2 regions of the Oceanobacter sp. 5_MG-2023 genome follow, and region 1 is predicted to be linked to the other one. Evidence: predicted binding sites of a transcription regulator. Region 1 holds the regulator's gene; the other holds the start of a gene.

What was found. Region 1 encodes PhoB, which activates phosphate uptake and scavenging genes when phosphate is short. Its sites were predicted from a motif close to TGTCATANNNNTGTCANA; they were not measured.
Region 2: a site for PhoB is predicted at 4,285-4,302, ahead of Q4551_RS05975 (glycosyltransferase family 1 protein). Genes of this name have one in related genera too.

The regions. Positions count from the first base shown of each region.
Region 1 covers NZ_JAUORS010000024.1:24,952-34,283, forward strand. The annotation lists gene Q4551_RS14030 (chorismate lyase) at 1-127, shown strand, start outside; gene ubiA (4-hydroxybenzoate octaprenyltransferase) at 130-1,026, shown strand; gene phoB (phosphate regulon transcriptional regulator PhoB) at 1,134-1,832, shown strand; gene phoR (phosphate regulon sensor histidine kinase PhoR) at 1,839-3,149, shown strand; gene cysZ (sulfate transporter CysZ) at 3,151-3,870, opposite strand; gene trmH (tRNA (guanosine(18)-2'-O)-methyltransferase TrmH) at 3,945-4,652, shown strand; gene Q4551_RS14060 (DUF3392 family protein) at 5,391-5,711, opposite strand; tRNA gene Q4551_RS14065 (tRNA-Thr) at 6,155-6,230, opposite strand; gene phoU (phosphate signaling complex protein PhoU) at 6,336-7,097, opposite strand; gene pstB (phosphate ABC transporter ATP-binding protein PstB) at 7,111-7,914, opposite strand; gene pstA (phosphate ABC transporter permease PstA) at 7,941-9,218, opposite strand; gene pstC (phosphate ABC transporter permease subunit PstC) at 9,211-9,332, opposite strand, start outside.
Region 2 covers NZ_JAUORS010000006.1:108,306-117,637, reverse strand. The annotation lists gene Q4551_RS06005 (NAD(P)/FAD-dependent oxidoreductase) at 1-854, opposite strand, end outside; gene Q4551_RS06000 (DUF2788 domain-containing protein) at 942-1,142, shown strand; gene Q4551_RS05995 (hypothetical protein) at 1,409-1,777, shown strand; gene Q4551_RS05990 (DUF4404 family protein) at 2,212-2,460, shown strand; gene Q4551_RS05985 (CBS domain-containing protein) at 2,542-2,976, shown strand; gene Q4551_RS05980 (helix-turn-helix domain-containing protein) at 3,427-4,149, shown strand; gene Q4551_RS05975 (glycosyltransferase family 1 protein) at 4,564-5,739, shown strand; gene Q4551_RS05970 (hypothetical protein) at 5,782-6,084, shown strand; gene ccoM (cytochrome c oxidase subunit CcoM) at 6,606-6,725, shown strand; gene Q4551_RS05960 (septal ring lytic transglycosylase RlpA family protein) at 6,844-7,614, opposite strand; gene mltB (lytic murein transglycosylase B) at 7,611-8,588, opposite strand; gene rodA (rod shape-determining protein RodA) at 8,614-9,332, opposite strand, start outside.

The sequences.
Region 1 (9,332 bases):
CAACCCGTTTGGCTGGGCCAGGCGTTCGGTATTTACAATTCATGGTGCACCACTGCTGGTAACGGAAGCCTTCTCGTCCTTGCTGGTATCCGCCTCCTTTCCTTTGTCAGACGACACAAGGCGTTGATTATGCAATCACCTCTGTCCGCCTCACTCAACAAACTCTGGCCCAACTGGTATCAGTGGGTGCAGCTGACACGCCTGAACCGGCCGATTGGCTCTTATCTGCTGCTCTGGCCAACCTTGTGGGCGCTGTGGATTGCCGCCGAGGGCATTCCCTCCATTGCCAATCTGGTGATTTTTACTCTGGGCGTATTTCTTATGCGGTCGGCCGGTTGTGTTATTAACGACTACGCCGACCGTCATATCGACCGCCATGTCAAACGCACCCAGGACCGTCCCCTGACTCAAGGACGCATCTCTGACCGCGAAGCATTATCCGGCTTTATTGTGCTGTGCCTGATCAGTCTGGCGCTGGTGCTGTTGACCAATGCCCTGACCATCTGGTTATCCCTCGGCGGGGTCGCTCTGGCAGCACTTTATCCCTTTATGAAACGCCATACCCATTTGCCACAGGTGTTTCTCGGCGCTGCATTTTCCTGGGCGATTCCAATGGCCTTTGCCGCACAGGCCAATGAGCTGACCGCTGTCTGCTGGTTATTGTTTATTGCCAATGTTTGCTGGACGGTCGGTTACGACACAATTTACGCCATGGTCGACCGCGACGATGACCTGCTGATTGGTGTCAAAAGCACGGCGATCCTGTTTGGCGACCTGGATGTCACCATGATCGCCATTCTCTACGGAATGGCGCATTTTTGTCTGTTACTGACGGGCAATCAGCTGGAAGCAAGCTGGCCGTTTTATCTGGCCTGGTGCGTCGCCGGAGGGTATCTGGTCTGGCAATTATGGTCTATCCGCAGTCGCCGCCGGGAAGCCTGCATGAAAGTGTTTCTGGCAGCCCATTGGTATGGCACGCTGATCTGGGCCGGACTCCTGTCACACTACGCCCTGTCCAGCGCGTAATTGGTGTCAGGCTTGACGCCAATGCCAACAGTGTCACATGCTTGTAACACTAGGTCAGTGTAATACCTCCGCATTATTCCTATTGTGACATTTGCGTGACGAGCCTTATGACCAAAGCTGGCAAGACCGTTCTTATTGTGGACGATGAAGCCCCTATCCGGGAAATGATCGCCGTGGCCCTGGAAATGGCCGGGTATGAATGCCTTGAGGCTGCCAATGTACAGGAAGCACATGCGCAGATTATCGATCGAAAGCCTGATATGATTTTACTCGACTGGATGCTGCCAGGCACCAGTGGCGTCGAATTTGCCCGGCGCCTCAAGCGTGAAGACCGCACCGCTGAGTTGCCAATCATCATGCTGACGGCCAAGGGCGAAGAAGATAACAAAGTACAAGGGCTGGAAGCGGGGGCAGATGACTACATCACCAAACCGTTTTCCCCTCGAGAACTGGTCGCACGACTGAAAGCCGTCTTGCGCCGTTCCACCCCACAAGGCATCGAAGAGCCCATTGAAGTCAGCGGCCTGATGCTGGACCCGGTCTGCCATCGCGTTACCGCTCATGGCGACCCGATTGACATCGGCCCTACGGAGTATCGTTTGTTGCAGTTTTTCATGACCCACCAGGAACGGGCCTACTCCCGAGCCCAGCTGCTCGATCAAGTCTGGGGTGGTAATGTGTACGTTGAAGAGCGCACCGTTGACGTGCATATTCGTCGTCTGCGCAAAGCACTCGGTGAGTCTCACGAACAACTGATCCAAACCGTGCGTGGCACCGGCTACCGCTTTTCGACCAAAGCCTCCTGAATTTTGATGTCCCCCGTCTGGCGCAGAGAATTGCGCCGCCTTGTCTACTTGCTGATTCTGGCCGTTGGTTGTGGTTACGTCTTTTTTGACCGGCCGCTGGAAGCATTGTGTTTGATGATGGGGGCCTATATCACCTGGCAATGGCTGCAACTGTACCGCCTGCACCGCTGGCTGGATCAGGGACAAACCACCGTATTACCGCGAACACTGGGCATCTGGGGAGCGATTTTTACCGAGAACCAGCGCTTGCAGCAAAGCAATATCAAACACCAGCAGCGCCTGCAGGCCATTATCAATCGTATCCAGGACTCAACCGCGGCCCTGCAAGATTCTGTCTTGATGGTGGATGCCAGCGGCGCGCTGGAATTCTGGAACCAGGCCGCACAAAACTACCTGGGGTTACGCAACCCGGTAGACATTGGCCAGCCCATCACCAACCTGATCCGCACACCAGAATTCAAGGCCTACTTCGACAAGGCCGATTATCAGGAACCGCTCACGATTCGATCGCCCATCAATCCGCGCATTTACCTGCAGTTCAATATCACCCTGTTTGGCCGCAAGGATCGCCTGATCCTGATTCATGACATCACCCGTTTGAAACAACTGGAAGAAATGCGCAAGGATTTTGTTGCCAACGTCAGCCATGAATTACGTACACCGCTGACCGTGATTGCCGGTTACGTCGAAACCATGCAAGCCGCTTCCGAGATGCTGCCACCACGCTGGGGTCGCATGCTGCAGCAAATGAGCGAACAAAGTCATCGTATGGAAAACCTGCTCAAGGATTTGCTGATGCTGTCACGGCTGGAGACCGGCAAGACGGAACAGCCTCAGCCTATCGAGCTGCAGCCGCTGCTGGAAGCCATCCGTCGCGATGCCGCATCACTCAGCAGCAGCAAGCACACCATTACCCTGACCATCGATCAGGATCAAAAAATGATGGGCTTTTATAATGAGCTGCGCAGTGCATTTTCCAACCTGGTATTCAACGCCGTCAAATACACCCCGGAAGGGGGTGACGTCACCCTGCGCTGGTATACCGAAGGCGGTAAAGGGCATTTCAGCGTCTCGGATAACGGCATCGGTATTGCCCAGCATCACATCCCCCGCCTGACCGAGCGCTTCTATCGCGCCGACCCCAGCCGCAGCATCGCCACTGGCGGTACCGGACTGGGACTGGCTATTGTCAAACACGTCTTGCTGCACCATGACGGCGAGCTGAAAATCAGCAGCATCGAAGGCAAGGGCAGTACATTCACCTGTGTTTTCCCCGCAGCCTGCTTATCTGACAACCGTGATGAGGCCGGCCAATAGATCAACCGGCCCGTGACTGATCGGCCTGCCGTTGCAATTGCCACAGCGTAGCCCCGATCACCGCCGCCGGGGGCACCAGACAGTTCAGTAATGGTACCGCCATCAGCACCGACACCGCCCCACCAAATCCCCAGGCCGTCCAGCGCTGGGTAGCCACCTGCTCTCGGCTGGCACGGAAATTCTGCTGCTGGTTATCCAGAGTATAATCACTGTATTGCAACGCCATCACCCAGCTGCCAAACCAGAACCAGACGAAGGGCATCAGCAAGTTGACGCCCGGCACAAACGACAACAACAGCAGCAACAGATAACGCGGCAGGTAATAACCCATCTTGACCAGCTCCCGTATCACCGTACGCGGGATCAACGCGGCAATGGATTCGTCCTCGACCTCATGCCCCAGACGCTGCTCGATCTTGCCCGCCAGCAAGCCATAAAACGGACTCGCCAACAGCAACAACACCGCACTGAAAAAATACCCCGAGATCAAGGTCGACAGTAACAGCAACAGAGGCACCACCAGCCAGGCCAGCCAACTGATCCAGCTGGAATCAAAGCCATCCCACTGGCTGACTGCATCAATCAGCCAATAGCTTCCAAACGACAACACCAGCAGATTAATCAGAATGGGCAACCAGACATAACGGCGTATTCCCGGTTCATTCAGCAGTGTAAAGCCACGCCACAAATAGCCGGCTCCTATCAATAAATTGTCTTTCATACCTGTTCCGTGCATAAAACCGGAAGGTTTTATACAATGCCGCTCCGTTTTGAGCCAGAGAGACGTAACCGAACATGACGCCAGAACGCCTGAGTTGTGTGATCAACACCCTCAACCGACGCCAGCCAGACCTGTCGGTCATTACCGATGAAGTTTACAAATCGCACAATCTGGCCGCCATTGCCCGCTCCTGTGACGCCTTTGGCGTGCAAGACATCCACTGCGTATGGCCAACCGACACTTTCCGCCTTAATACCGTCACCAGCGCCGCTGCAGCTGGCTCAGAGAGCTGGGTCAGCGTTAGCACCCATGCCGACATCGAAACCGCCATCCGCACGCACCAGCAACGCGGTATCAAGGTCTGCGCAGCTCATCTGACAGACAGAGCGATCGACTTTCGGGAATATGACTTCACTCAACCCACCGCCATCCTGATGGGCACCGAAAAAGAAGGCGTCAGCGACATCGCCTCCGAACTGGCGGACGAGCACCTGATCATCCCCATGCTCGGCATGGTGCATTCTTTCAACGTCTCCGTGGCTGCCGCGATTATTCTCTGCGAGGCCGCACGTCAACGCCAGCAGGCAGGCCTGTTCGAGCAGCGCCATCTGGATGACGACCGCTTCAATACCTTGCTGTTTGAGTGGTGCCAGCCCTCCGCAGCCAAGCTCTGCCAAAAACATGACTTGCCCTATCCGGCACTGCGCGAAGACGGTGAAATCGCCGACCCGCAAGCATTTTCCCGACAAGTGAACGCTCGTAGCCAGGGTATTGCCCGCTAATACTCTCCCGCGCTTTTGATACCCAATGCCTCTGCCAGAGACATTCGCCCACAGGCTTGTGCGAGATATCTCACAAGCCTGTGGGAAATACGTAGTCTGGACTACCCGTTTCTGTTCACTTTCATGCTACATAAAACACAACCTGTTGTTTTGTATGAAGTTTATTTTTCATTTCATTCCTGTTGCAAGCATACCGCCGTCCCGCCTCCATCCTGACCATCAGCTTTTTTGGTAAAGTGTGACCACACGGACAGGAGATCAACGGAAGATTGCCAGGATGGCAACCACTTCAGGATGAAGCGGTAACAGGAAAGGCACAGGAGTGCAGCCAGGACGGCAAAGGAAAGGGACACGGTACATGACGTACCGCAGGAACACGCCAGGGAAGGGTTATAAGGGAGCAGGACGGCTCAGACGAGCAACACAATGGAATGTCAGGACATGCCTCAGGATGAGGTACAAGGATATTCATCAGTGGATGACCTGCCAGGACGGCACGGCAAATGGATTGCCCAAGGAAGATGGCCAGAAGGCTTGCCAGGAAGGCAAATGGACAGTAAGCAACGGACAGCACAGGGATGACCAACACGACGGATTGTGGCAAGGATGATGTATACGGAACCAGGATTGTTCCAGGGTGCTGTGGCGGCTTGTACAGGATGTACCTGCCGTCCAATTTACCCAACCCCCTTCTCCACCCCAGATAGACGTCCCACAGCCTGACAGCCGCCAAGACGACTACTTCTTGTGGTAGCCCTCTGCCAGAATTCCCAACACCACAAAGCTGCCAACAATCGACGCCACATAAACCGGCGCAGCCAGACTTATCAGTACTCCCGCCAGAACAGGCACCAACCAGACCGTCAACGTGCCATAGCCAAAGGTACACAGAGCGACAAAGGCCAGCACCCGAAATCCCACCCAATACGGCCTGACCAGCTTGCGCACCAGCCGATTGATCCGGTCACCAAAGACCACCAGCAGCGTGGCAATAATCGCCAGCGCGATTTCATCATTGTAAGGCCGCAGCCAACCGGATACCGACACCAATAACGTCATCAACTACTCACTCCCACTCTTTCGCCACCCCGATGGATCTCACACCCGACAACCTACATAAATCACGGATGGTATGTACCGGCAAGGCTCACATCCGGAAAAATTTCCGACAAGTTACAGCAGCACAGAGAATGGCGTGACGCCTGTTGACTGAATAATTGTATGAGCCGCTATCAGTTACTACGAGCGATGATATACACCACAAACGGTTTGGGAAGTATCAATCCCTGAGGCACATTAACCATCGTTGTGAAACGCAGGTTTGGCATGCCAATGCCGTTGAGCAGCTAAAAGCTACACGACAGACCACGGACAAAAAGCCACAGCGCTTGATTTATGAAGATTGGGGATAACTGGAATAAGCACCCAGAACAGAACTAAAGCGTACCAGCAGAAAAGAAAAAGGGCCTCCAGATTGCTCTGGAAGCCCTTAATCATTTTACTGGTGCCGGCACCAAGAGTCGAACTCGGGACCTACTGATTACAAGTCAGTTGCTCTACCAACTGAGCTATACCGGCTAAGTGGGCGGGAATACTATAGATGCCGCTGGCATCCGTCAATATCTTTTTCCCCTAACATACTGAAAAATCACTCTTTCTGCGAAATTTCCACTCCAGTACGCGTTACGCTCCTGTAGATGACGAATCATCTTTGTCTTTATGGGCTCGCTCTTCCATTTCGGAGATCGAGCTGTGCCGTACATCGGCTCCACTGACCACGTAAATCACCTGTTCGGAGATATTACGGGCATGGTCGCCAATCCGTTCAATGGCGCGCAGAATCCAGAGAATATTGATCGCCTGGCTGATAGATCGCGGGTCTTCCATCATATAGGTAATCAGTTCCCGCAGCGCCGCGGAGTACTGTTGGTCGACCAGTTTGTCATTACGCACCACATCCAGTGCGCCATCCACATCGTTACGGGCAAAGGCGTTCAACGCCCCTGAAATCATTTTGCCAACTTCAGTGCCCATGTAACGTATCGATTGCTGGCAGTAACCGCCGTTGGTGGAGCCACTCACTTCCAGGGCGTGAACCGCAATTTTGGTCGCTTCATCTCCGATACGCTCCAGGTCACGCACAACACGGGAAACCGCCAACACCATACGCAAATCAGAAGCGGCCGGCTGCCGACGTACAAGAATCTGGGTGCACTCCTGGTCGATAGCCACTTCCATCCGGTCAACATCATCTTCACGACGAATAATGTCATCAGCCGGGGTGGTATCACCGGTCGTGATTGCTTCAATGGCATTAGCCACCTGACGTTCAACCAAGCCACCCATTTCCATCATTTGACTGCGAATGGCTTCGAGGTCTGAGTTGAACTGTCCGGATATGTGTTGGCTGAAATTCATTTCAACCGGTATGCCCTTGTTTGCCACTGGAGCTCTCCTTTTAGCCGAAACGGCCTGTAATATAAGCCTCGGTCAACGCATGTTGGGGTTTGGTAAACACGAGGTCAGTCGGGTTTACTTCTATCAGCTGACCCAGGTGAAAATACGCCGTACGCTGGGATACCCGAGCAGCCTGCTGCATCGAGTGGGTAACGATAGCGATGGTGTAGTTATCGCGCAACTCGTCAATCAACTCTTCAATTCTAGCAGTTGCAATCGGATCCAGTGCAGAACAAGGTTCATCCATCAGGATTACTTCCGGATCAACAGCAATCGTGCGGGCAATACACAATCGCTGTTGTTGGCCACCCGACAGGCCGGTGCCCGGTGCATCCAGCCGGTCTTTTACTTCAGACCACAACCCAGCGCGACGCAAACTTTGCTCCACGATTTCTTCCAGTTCATGGCGGTGGTTCACCAGCCCGTGAATACGTGGCCCGTAGGCAACGTTATCAAAGATGGTTTTTGGAAACGGGTTGGGCTTCTGGAACACCATACCGACCCGCGCCCGCAGCGGCACAACATCGATCTTGGGGGCATAAATGTCTTCATCATCCAGCAGGATCTCGCCAGTAATGCGACAGATATCAATCGTATCATTCATGCGATTCAAGCAACGCAGAAAGGTCGACTTACCGCAGCCGGATGGGCCAATCAGGGCAATGACTTCATTGGCACCAATATCCAGGCTGACGTCAAAAATCGCCTGTTTGTCCCCATAAAAAACGCCAACACCACGCGCCTTCAGCTTGGGTGAGTCGCAAAACGGTTCGCCGTCGGTTTGGTGGTTTTCGATAATACTCATAACAAGGAATCCGAATAGTTTAGCGTTTACCAGCGTCGCTCAAGACGACGACGCAGCCTGACAGCGACAGTGTTCATCATAATCAGGAAGGTCAGCAATACAATAATGGCTCCTGATGTACGCTCGGTGAAAGCCTGCTCCGGGCTGTCAGACCAGAGAAAGATTTGAACCGGCAAAACCGTCGATGGATCAGTAATAAATCCGGGCACATCCACCACAAAGGCGATCATCCCGATCATCAGGAGCGGTGCGGTTTCACCCAGAGCCTGTGCCATACCAATAATGGTTCCCGTCAGCATACCCGGCATTGCCAGAGGCAAGACGTGGTGAAAAACCACCTGCATTTTTGAGGCACCGAGACCAAAAGCAGCTTCCCGTATGGAAGGCGGTACCGACTTGATCGCCGCGCGACCGGAAATAATAATGGTCGGCAAGGTCATCAGGGTCAGCACCAGGCCACCAATCAAAGGGGTGGAACGGGAGACCCCGAAAATATTGATAAAGATCGCCAGTCCCAGCAAACCAAACGTAATACTGGGCACTGCCGCCAGGTTGTTGATGTTGATTTCAACAATTTCTGTGATGCGATTTTTAGGTGCAAACTCTTCCAGATAGATCGCTGCCGCAACCCCGATCGGGAACGACAACAGGAAGGTCACCATCAGGGTCAGCAACGTACCCATAATGGCACCATGAACACCCGCCAGCTCCGGCTCCCTTGAATCACCATTGGTAAAGAAGGTAGTACTGAAACGGCTCTTCAAGCGCCCTTCCGCCACCCATTGTTCGAGCCAGCCCAGCTGCAATTCATTCAACCGTCCGGCACCGCCCTCGTCCCGCTCATGCTTGAACCACTGATCCACGTTATCGTCCATGATCAGTTCAATGCTTAATGTACTACCCAACAAATCCGGGTTGGCCAATACCGCATCCTGCAACTGCCAATGGGCACCGACGCTGACGAGGCCGTACAACGCCCGGCGCTCGCTGCGACTGGAAACCTCAGCCGTGTTTCTCAGATACTGTTTGATCAGGCCCTCGTAATTGCCATTACGCAGCTCATTAACCGGCGACTGGTTATTCAGTCCCAGATACTCCTGATCGAGCAGGATCTCTGCTTGCAACACGGTTTGCCGGAAAGCCGAACTGCCCTGAGACAGAATATTGCCAAACAGCACCACCAGGCATAACAGGCCAAATCCGACGGATAACACGCCATACAGGCGGAATCGCCCTTCGGCACGGCGACGGCGCGCCATGCCCTGTTCTACTTTGGAGCGAGTCGTTGTGAGTTGATCAGTCATATTGCTCCCGGTACTTCTGTACCACTTTCAGCGCCACGTAGTTAAGAATCAGAGTCACCAGGAACAACACCAGTCCCAGTGCAAAGGCAGCCAGTGTTTTGGAGGAATCAAACT
Region 2 (9,332 bases), on a different contig from region 1:
CCGGCCAGATCCAGGGTGGCATGAACACCGAGGCCGGCGAGGCCAGGCTCAGGCAAAGGATAAACCAGATGCCGGAATGGGCTTTTGCCCTGGTAGCTGAAGTAATGTCCACGGGCCGGAAACAGTACCGGCGGCGTGTTATTGCGTTCGGCAGTCTGGCTTCCGTTATGGAGACGGGCATCACTATTTGTATCTGCGGTATTGGTACCAGCATCTATCGTGGCCATCAGCGCAATCGCCTCTAATCCGGCGGCGTTAATCAGTGTCTGGCAATGAATGGTGGTCGGGCCATCGGAGGTGTTGATAGTAACGGCCCAGTCATCACCGTGGTTGTGTGCGGATGTCATTTGGCTGCGGCAGACCAACAGCGCACCGGCTTGCTCAGCCTGGTGCTGCAAGGCTTGCATAAACCGGTGACTGTCGATGATCCCGGTTTCCGGTGACCAGAGCGCAGCCGCAGCGGCAACGTCCGGTTCCATTTGATGTAGCTGGTGGCGGTCCAAACGTTGTAATGGAATGGCAAGGCGCTGGGCTGTGTGTTCCAGTCGCTGCAGTTCCGGGTGGTCATTGGTTGGACTGACAATCAGCTTGCCGATTTTCTGATGGGGAATGTCGAACTGCTGACAGAATTGATAGGTCAGGGCGCGTCCGCGCAGACACAGGGTTTCTTTCAGGGAGCCTGGCGGGTAATACAGGCCGGCATGAATCACTTCGCTGTTGCGGCTACTGGTTTCACTGCCAATCAGGTCGGCTTGCTCCAGTATCAAGACGGAGTAACGCCGGGACAATTGTCTGGCCAGTGCCAGACCGATCACACCTGCGCCAATAATGCATATATCGAAGTCTGGAGTCATTGGATCGGCAGTACCTGTACTGAGAGTCTGGCGGTTGCTAAAATGTGCCCCCCGATTTTTACCATAGCTGCGGAGAAGGTAACACTGATGAATATCAGTCACGTTGAGAATGCAGGGATGGCAATCGGCATTGCCATTTTGATTGGCTTCATGATGTTTATCATCTATGACCTGGCAAAACGCTCAAATGCGGGCAAATTTGGGATGGGTGTGCTGTTCTTTGCACTGGGGCTGGGCATGCTTGGATTTATTATCAAGACGGTGCTGGTCGAAGTGCTTAACTTCTAGGCCTGATTGCCTCTGAATATCATTTTTCCATTGTTGGCATTGCATATGCAGTAGTTCTGACTGAACTTATTGTAGCGAATCGCTGACCCGGTCAGCTGGCTGTGTTAAACGGAGGAGAAATGGAAGCTGCACAAAGGCTGGGCAAGCCAGAGGACATTATGTTTGCCCGGATTCCAGAGGAATTCATCACATCTCGAGGATGGAGTGTGAAGCTGGTTCAGGTACCTGCCCGACATAATAGCGGGGACGTATCTGACGAGGAAACGATGGCCAAAATACATCTGCTGGCAGAAAACCTGCTGCCAACGGCCGTACATATGGCAAATTTTTATCATCTGCCCAAAGGTCAGTGGCTGAACCTGGTGTATACCGATACACGTTCCAGCATGGATGAAAATTCCAATTTGTTACTTGGATTTTTATCCCGTATTGCCGGGCAACAGGAAGTGTGGGTGCCGCTTGCGGGTAGTCACAGCATGTTGCTGAATGTGCTGGGACGGATTTTGCCGCAATTGCAACGGCTGGATTTGTCACGTAACCCACTGTTGTATATTGGTGATTATGCCAATTTCCCTGCTTTCAAGCGTCTCGCCCAGTCCTGTGGAATGCCCATTTTCTGCCAGGCTACTTATTGATCGGATGATCACCTTGTTGCTATACACGCCGCCTGCAGCCTGATGGTTGCTGGCGCTGTATCCTCACAAACCTTCTCGCTATCCCGTGCTATCGCTATATAGTCAGCCATTCGGATGTTCTTCCAGCTCTCTAACAGACCTCTAATCCGGCCGGGTTTGTACAATCGTGCGCAAGATCAGCTGTTGATCAGGTATCCTGATGCACAATGCCTGTAAGGGGCATCTATTTAATCCGGCAGCCCCCGAAGGGCGCGGGTTGCCGCCGTCCAGTGCGGTGTTGACGAATTTGAAAAGGACTCGTCATTTCGCTGCATTCGTCGTCTTGCCCTGAACAACGGCAACACTCGCGCAGAGCCGTGCAGGATTAAATGGATGTCCTCTGTAGTATCAGGCAATGTGTTTTGTCTCGCAGACTGTAGAAAAGAGAGGTGTGTATGGAAAATCAACTAAAGGAACAGCTTCAGCAATTGCATGAAGAGTTGCAGGCCAACCCGAAGCTGGATGAAGAAACCGCAGGATTGATGAGAAAAGTTGCGGAAGATATTGAAGTGATGGAGCTGACTGACAGCGGTGATGTCGTGGAAGGCTTGCAAGAGTACGCCATTCGCTTCGATCAGGATCATCCGGCACTGTCTGAGATTTTGCGACAAATCGTGGATACCCTGGGTCGCATCGGCGTTTGATTGAAGGGTGGGTGACTGTTGTCAGCGCCCAGTCTTGTTGTTCAGATCGTTACCGCAATAATAATATCGGAGACTCGTTGTATGAGACACATGCCAACGCTCGCTGAAGTAATGACAGCATTCCCTCTGCATATTGGTGAAAATACACGGTTAACAGAAGCCGCAGACTTGATGGCACAACATCAGTGTCATCATCTGCCGGTGATGGATGGTGATGAGGTGATCGGGTTGTTAGGGGCTGACGATATCAAGTTGGCGCAGCAGCCTGGACACAATCTGGATGATAGCCAGGAGCTGGTGGTCGGTGATATGTGTCAACGACGCGTGGCCCGGGTTGATCTGCACACGCGTCTGGATGTCGTGCTGGCTTATATGGCAGACAATGGCAGCAGCGCTGTGATTGTCATGCGTAATGAGAGACTGGCTGGTCTGCTAACGACTCATGATGTGTGCCGCTTTACCGCCAACTGGCTGCATAAGGAATATATGCCAAGTGACGATCCTGACATTGCTTGAATAATCATCAAGGTATATCAAGGTAAAAGCTGACAGGGCATGGAACAGGATGCCCGGCTGCTGGTCTTCGATCCGTTTGACCGGCGGCCAGTCTTTATCATCAACGTTTCTCTGAATTCTGCCTTTGCACTCTTTTGCACCGACTGTGTCGTCTTTGTGATAATTCTTTGTGCATTTTTGTGAGCATTGCTGGCTTTACTTGGGCAGTTATTGATAAAAGGCAATATTTTTTTCTTCCTTGACTGTTCCAGAGTGATGACAGAACGCTGGATAAACCAGTCACAACCCCGTAGTACGGTACGTATAGGCAGTCAATAGTGCTTTTTTGACCTGTTCTGATGATTTTTTGGGCGCTGGCCATGATCCGGGCGCCTGCCGACAAAATTTATTGGTTGGTTTGGCAGAGCTGGTACGGAGTTTGCGAAAGACTATGTAAAGGAGGATCTGCCCATGTACAAAATCGCTGATATCCAAGACTATCGCCAGCCCAAACCTGCCACTGCCGCCCATTGGCTGACAGGCCTGACTGAAATCATTGAAGGTCGTTACCAGGACGAAGAAAGCATCCAACGCCTGCTGATGTTGATTTCTGAACACACGGAACTGCGTAATGTATCCATTGCATTACCTGACTCCCCAAGCCGCTTTAAAGCCCAATATTGTTCCACTGGTGTCACTAATGGTGTGTACAGCTTTGCTGTCCAACATGCCTTGTGCCGTCAGTTTGAATCACGTGAATGGTTGGTCATCAAGGATGGCAGTGAGCGTCCGGAACGATTTGACCCCCAAGCCAGTGGCCTGACCTTGCAGGATCGTTGCTTGTTGGTCCCTCTGGTGCTGCGTCAGTCAGTACTGGCTGTGTTGGTGATGGACCTTCGTGGTGCAAGACTGGACAATGTCAGCCTTGAACTGGTGCACTGCCTTGGTGCTCAGATTGCTCAGATTCTGGCAACACAAGTGGTGCCTAATTTCAAGACTCTGTATGCACGTCCTTACCAGCGTGTGCAAGAAGATGAACTGAGTGATATTCACGCAGCCATCGATAAGTGCAACGGCAACAAGACCATGGCTGCAAAAGTGCTGGGATTGACGCCACGGCAATTACGTTATCGCTTGTCCAAACTGAGTGAAGAAACGACGTCCTCGATGAGTGCTTCAGAAGTCACTCATTAAGCATTGGTTATATCCATTCTGTATGCGGGTCTCCGGCCCGTCGTTGATACTGGGGTGACTGGTATCTGCGACGGGCAGTCTGCTCGTATTGGCTGACCAGCCTGTCTCTTTTCCCCGCATGACCCATAACCCGCCTGTCATTCGTTTGTTATCCGGCTTGTTATCCTGTTCGCTGTTTTTGGTTGCTCGATAAACTATTGCTTCTTTTGGGTAAGTTCCATTTCCATTTCCCTTTCCCGGTTGGGTCGCCCTGATTTCAGGCTGTTGTTCAGGCGTTCTGAGCCGGAGGATGACGTGGAGGGCTGGTTTGGAGAGCTGACGTTTGGTGGAGTGATATGGGGCTTTATTGGCTTCATCAAAGTGTCACGGTGGTGCTGGCACACTGGTTGAATTTAGCCAGAGTGCCAGACCCGTATGGCTCCACTTCGTATCAGTATTGTTACCGAAACCTATGTGCCCGATGTTAACGGTGTCGCTAATTCCCTGCGCCAGTTGATTAATGCGCTGGACCCTCGTCACTTTCAGGTACAGCTGATTCGTACTCGGCCGCGCTCGACATGGCGTCCAGAAGTGGAAGAAGTCTGGTGCCGTGGTTTGACCATTCCAATGTACCCGGATTTACAGATTGGCTGGCCAGCCCGGGGAGATATTCGGGCGGCCTGGGATCGCTTTCAGCCGGAATTTGTCTTTATTGCCACCGAAGGCCCGCTGGGCAACTCGGCATTGAATTTGGCCACCGAGCGCGGCATTCCGGTGTTGAGTGCGTTTCATACCAACTTTCATCGTTACAGTAGTTATTATGGCTTGGGCTGGATTCGAACCCTGACGCTGAACTGGCTGCGCCGCTTCCATAACCGTACCGCCGGAACCCTGGTTCCTTCCGAAGAAGTCGCCGGGTTTTTATGTAAATCCAGCTTTCATAACGTTCAGGTATTGCCTCACGGGGTCAATTGTCATCTGTTCCATCCGCGGCGGCGTAGTATCAGTCTCAGGCAGTCCTGGCAGGTCAAGGACAGTGACCGGGTGATGCTGTATGTCGGACGTATTGCGGCAGAGAAAAATATCCCGCTCGCCATTGCGGCTTATGACCAGTTACGGGTGACCCGACCAGATCTGAAACTGGTGATGGTGGGGGATGGCCCGATGCGTGGTGATATTCAGGCCAGCCATCCCGATGTGATTTTTGCCGGCGTGCAAACGGGCGAGGCACTGGCCCGGCATTTTGCTTCCGCTGATCTGTTTGTCTTTCCCAGTGTCACGGAGACGTTTGGTCTGGTAACGCTGGAGGCCATGGCCAGTGGCTTGCCAGTGGCTGCATTTGATATGGCAGCTGCCCATATGCATATTCAGTCCGGTGTTAACGGTTCGTTGGCTCCGGTTGAAGAGAAGCCGGATATTGCCGAGCGGATGTTTGTCTCTGCCGCCGAGGCATTATTGGAGAGTGATCTGGTTGAGCAGGGCAAGGCGGCACGAGTGACGGCAGAACAGCTAAGCTGGGAGTGTGTGGCTGGTCAGTTTAGCCGTTATATAGATCGTGAGTTGGATCAGCCGATTGTTCAAATCGAAACAAAATACAAAACAATGGTATGAGCGTTGCAGTAAAATCCCTAGTACCAACTTGGGGGGAACCACATGGTTGAATTCAACCGCAACAATATCGCACTACTACAAAAAATAAAGCGATTAGCGAAAGATGAGCAGGGCTGCATAATTCACTATGATTCGCCTTCCTTGGAAGATGACCTCAGAACCCTTGTAAAAAGCGGCGTGAGCCATGATTTACTTGAGATGATTGAGATGTTTTTGCCGACCCAGGCACCAAAAACCAAGCCGATTATGGACAGAACGTACCGCGGTGCGACGGCCATGATTGATGATCGGGAGCGGATCGGGCCGTCTACCCGGGTCTATCGGGGGCGAATTATCTCTAATTAGTTTGTTATCAATGTGTTGTTTTTTGGTGCGATATTGAACTCGTTTTGAAAAATCTGTGAATTGCTGGTGCAGATGACCTGAATTAACCTTGCAGTGGCGTTCGGTAATCCAGAAAGATAACGATCAATAAGCATGACAGACAGCACCTTGTGCAAGGATGCCACGCAAGACCTGTCATTTTTCAGCAGCCAGCGCCTGTGGGCGCTGGTTTGCTCGACCCTAATAAGATCTTTGGGAAACAGGGATCTTCGTCCGGATAACGTCCCTGCCCCTGTTTCTGCCGGTGATGACCTGATCATCGGAATAACCGTCTCCCTGAAATCCTGCCTCCTGTTTCAGCGCAATAAGCAAGCCAGCCAATAACTGATCTTATGTCGCTTTTGATGCATATCAAGCGTAGCAACGGTTATAAAGAGCGGCTGAAAAACGGCTTGATGTGAGTCAATTTGACACAGGTGTGGACTGTTACATTGCCCTCAACACGTCAAACGCAAGACCGACTAAGAGTGAGGAATCCCACTATGTTTATGGACGAAGTTGTTTTTGCCGGATTAGTGATTGTCGGACTGACCTGCGTATTTTTTGTAGGTGTATATGCGGCTATCCGTAAGGACATCAAAAAACACGGCTCTGGAGAATAAGAGCCGGTTTTATTATTTTCTGCGCTGAGTACCCTTGCCTCGGGCCCGACCAGTTTGGTCGTGGCCCTTTTTTTTGTGGCTTGTGATCTGCTGCGCGTGACGGCAATGTGAATGGTGCTCAGTCGAGTTGATGAGCACCGAGTATGACGGGGTTGTTGATCTGCAGGTTTTCCAACCTGATCAGCAAGTCCTGCAAGGGCTCTCCTTCCGGTACCGGGCCGATACGTACCTTATGGAGTGGTTTGCCATTCAGATTGCCCTGATGTACCTCCACAGGCCACGACAGTGGCTTCAGCGCCTGACTCAGGCTTTGCTGCTGCCGCCTGGCGTTGGACTGGTCGGACAGGGCTGACACCTGTATCCAGTGTACCTTGTCGGGGTAAGGCTGGGTCAGCAGTTCGACCGTGACCGGGGCGGTGCCGGATACATCCAGGCCCACTTTGTGGGCAGCGGCATACGACAGGTCAATAATACGGCCTTCATGAAATGGCCCGCGATCATTGACCCGTACCACCACACTTTTGCCGTTGTCTTGACGGGTTACCCGCACATAGCTGGGTAACGGCAAGGTTTTGTGGGCCGCGGTAAATTGATAAACATCGTAAATTTCACCGTTGGAGGTAGCGTGGCCATGGAATTTCATGCCGTACCAGGAGGCGATGCCTGTCTGCCGGAATGACGTTGGTTGATCCAGTACTTGATAGCGTTGTCCCAGCACCTGATACGTTGGGCCGTTACCCGTCACACTGAGTGGTTCCCGTGTGGGGGTGGGCTCCTCTATGGTGGATAAATCCGGTGGTTCTGGAGGACTGAAGTCTTCCTTGTGCTGGTAACGCGAGCTGCAGGCGCTGAGTAGCAGCGCCATGATCAGCCAAAAGCCGGTCTTCACTGTTTCAGCGCCTCACTCAACTGATAAACCGCCATGGCATACAGACGGCTATGGTTATAGCGGGTAATCACGTAATAGTTATAGTGGGCCAGCCAGAACTCGGCTCCTTGCTTGCCAATCAGTTTGACCAGGCTGGCAGGGTCTTCGGCATTTGCTGGCTCGATGGTGGAAACTCCCATGGCTGCCAGTTTTGCGACAGTCCATTTGGGCTTCAGGTTGTCATTAACGGCTTGCTGGTACTGGTTGCCGCTGACGCGGGCGCGTTGTACCACCGGCTCGTGTGCTCGCCAGCCATGGACGTTGAAATAGTTGGCGACGCTGTTAATGGCATCCGCTGGGTTAGCCCATAAATCTCGCTGGCCATCACCATCGCCATCAACGGCATACGCGAGAAAACTGGTCGGAATAAACTGACCGTAGCCCATGGCGCCGGCGTAAGAGCCCTTGACGGTTGCGGGATCAAGATTTTCTTCTTTGGCCAGTGAGAAAAAGGCTTTTAATTCGCGCCAGAAGATCGGCCGTTTAGGGTAGTCGAATGCCAGTGTGGCCAGTGAATCCAGTACCCGGTAGCTACCCTGACGACTGCCGTAGAACGTTTCCACACCGATGATGGCAGTGATGATTTCTTTGGGAATGCCGTACTTCTGTTCTGCCGCCGCCAACAGCCCGGCATGTTTTGCCATAAAGGCCTTGCCGCCTTCAATGCGCTTGCTGGTGAGGAAAATATCCTGATAGCTATCCCATTCGAGGGTTTTTTCTGCCGGACGAGCGATGGCTTCCAGTACCGAGTCGAGTTTTTTCGATTCTGCCAGCCAACGCCTGGTTTCTGCAGGAGGGATTTGATATTCCTTTTCCAGCTCGGCCGCAAACTCATTAAAGCGAGAGTGCTGGTCGTAACCGGCATATGCCAGCGCTGAGCCACTAAGACTGATAACCAGGCAAGTCTTTGCCAGTTGACGTGTAAGTCTGGTCATACTGATTCCCTGTTAAGTATTTTGATTAACGTTTTTGATGTATTGCCATGGACATGATCAGGCCAAAGGCTGTCATCAGGCTGACGACTGACGTTCCACCATAGCTGACCAGTGGTAGTGGAACACCTACCACAGGTAAAATTCCGCTAACCATACCGATGTTCACAAATACATAGATAAAAAAGGTAACGGACAAGCTGCCCGCCAGCAGGCGGCCAAACAAGGTCTCGCTACGGCTGCTAAGCACCAGACAGCGGAATATGATCAGGAAGTACAGCACCAGTAGCAGCAATACGCCAATCAGACCCAGTTCTTCTGCCAGTACGGCAATAATAAAATCGGTATGACTCTCTGGCAGAAATTCCAGTTGTGACTGGGTACCCTGCATAAAGCCTTTGCCTTCAATGCCGCCGGAGCCAATGGCGGTTTTTGACTGAATGATATTCCAGCCAGACCCCAGTGGGTCACTTTCCGGGTTCAGGAAGGTCAGCACCCGTTGTTTTTGATAGTCGTGCATAACAAAAAACCACATCAGTGGGGCACAGGCTGAGACGATAGCAATCAGGGAACCAATCAGCTTCCAGGCCATACCGGCAAAAAACAGCACCAGTAGACCAGACGCTGAGATCAACAGTGAAGTACCCAGGTCGGGCTGTTTCAGGATCAGTATCGTCGGGATAACAATTAGCCCGCTGGCCTTGAGCAAGTCGGTGATATGCGGCGGCACCGGTCGCCGGGCCATAT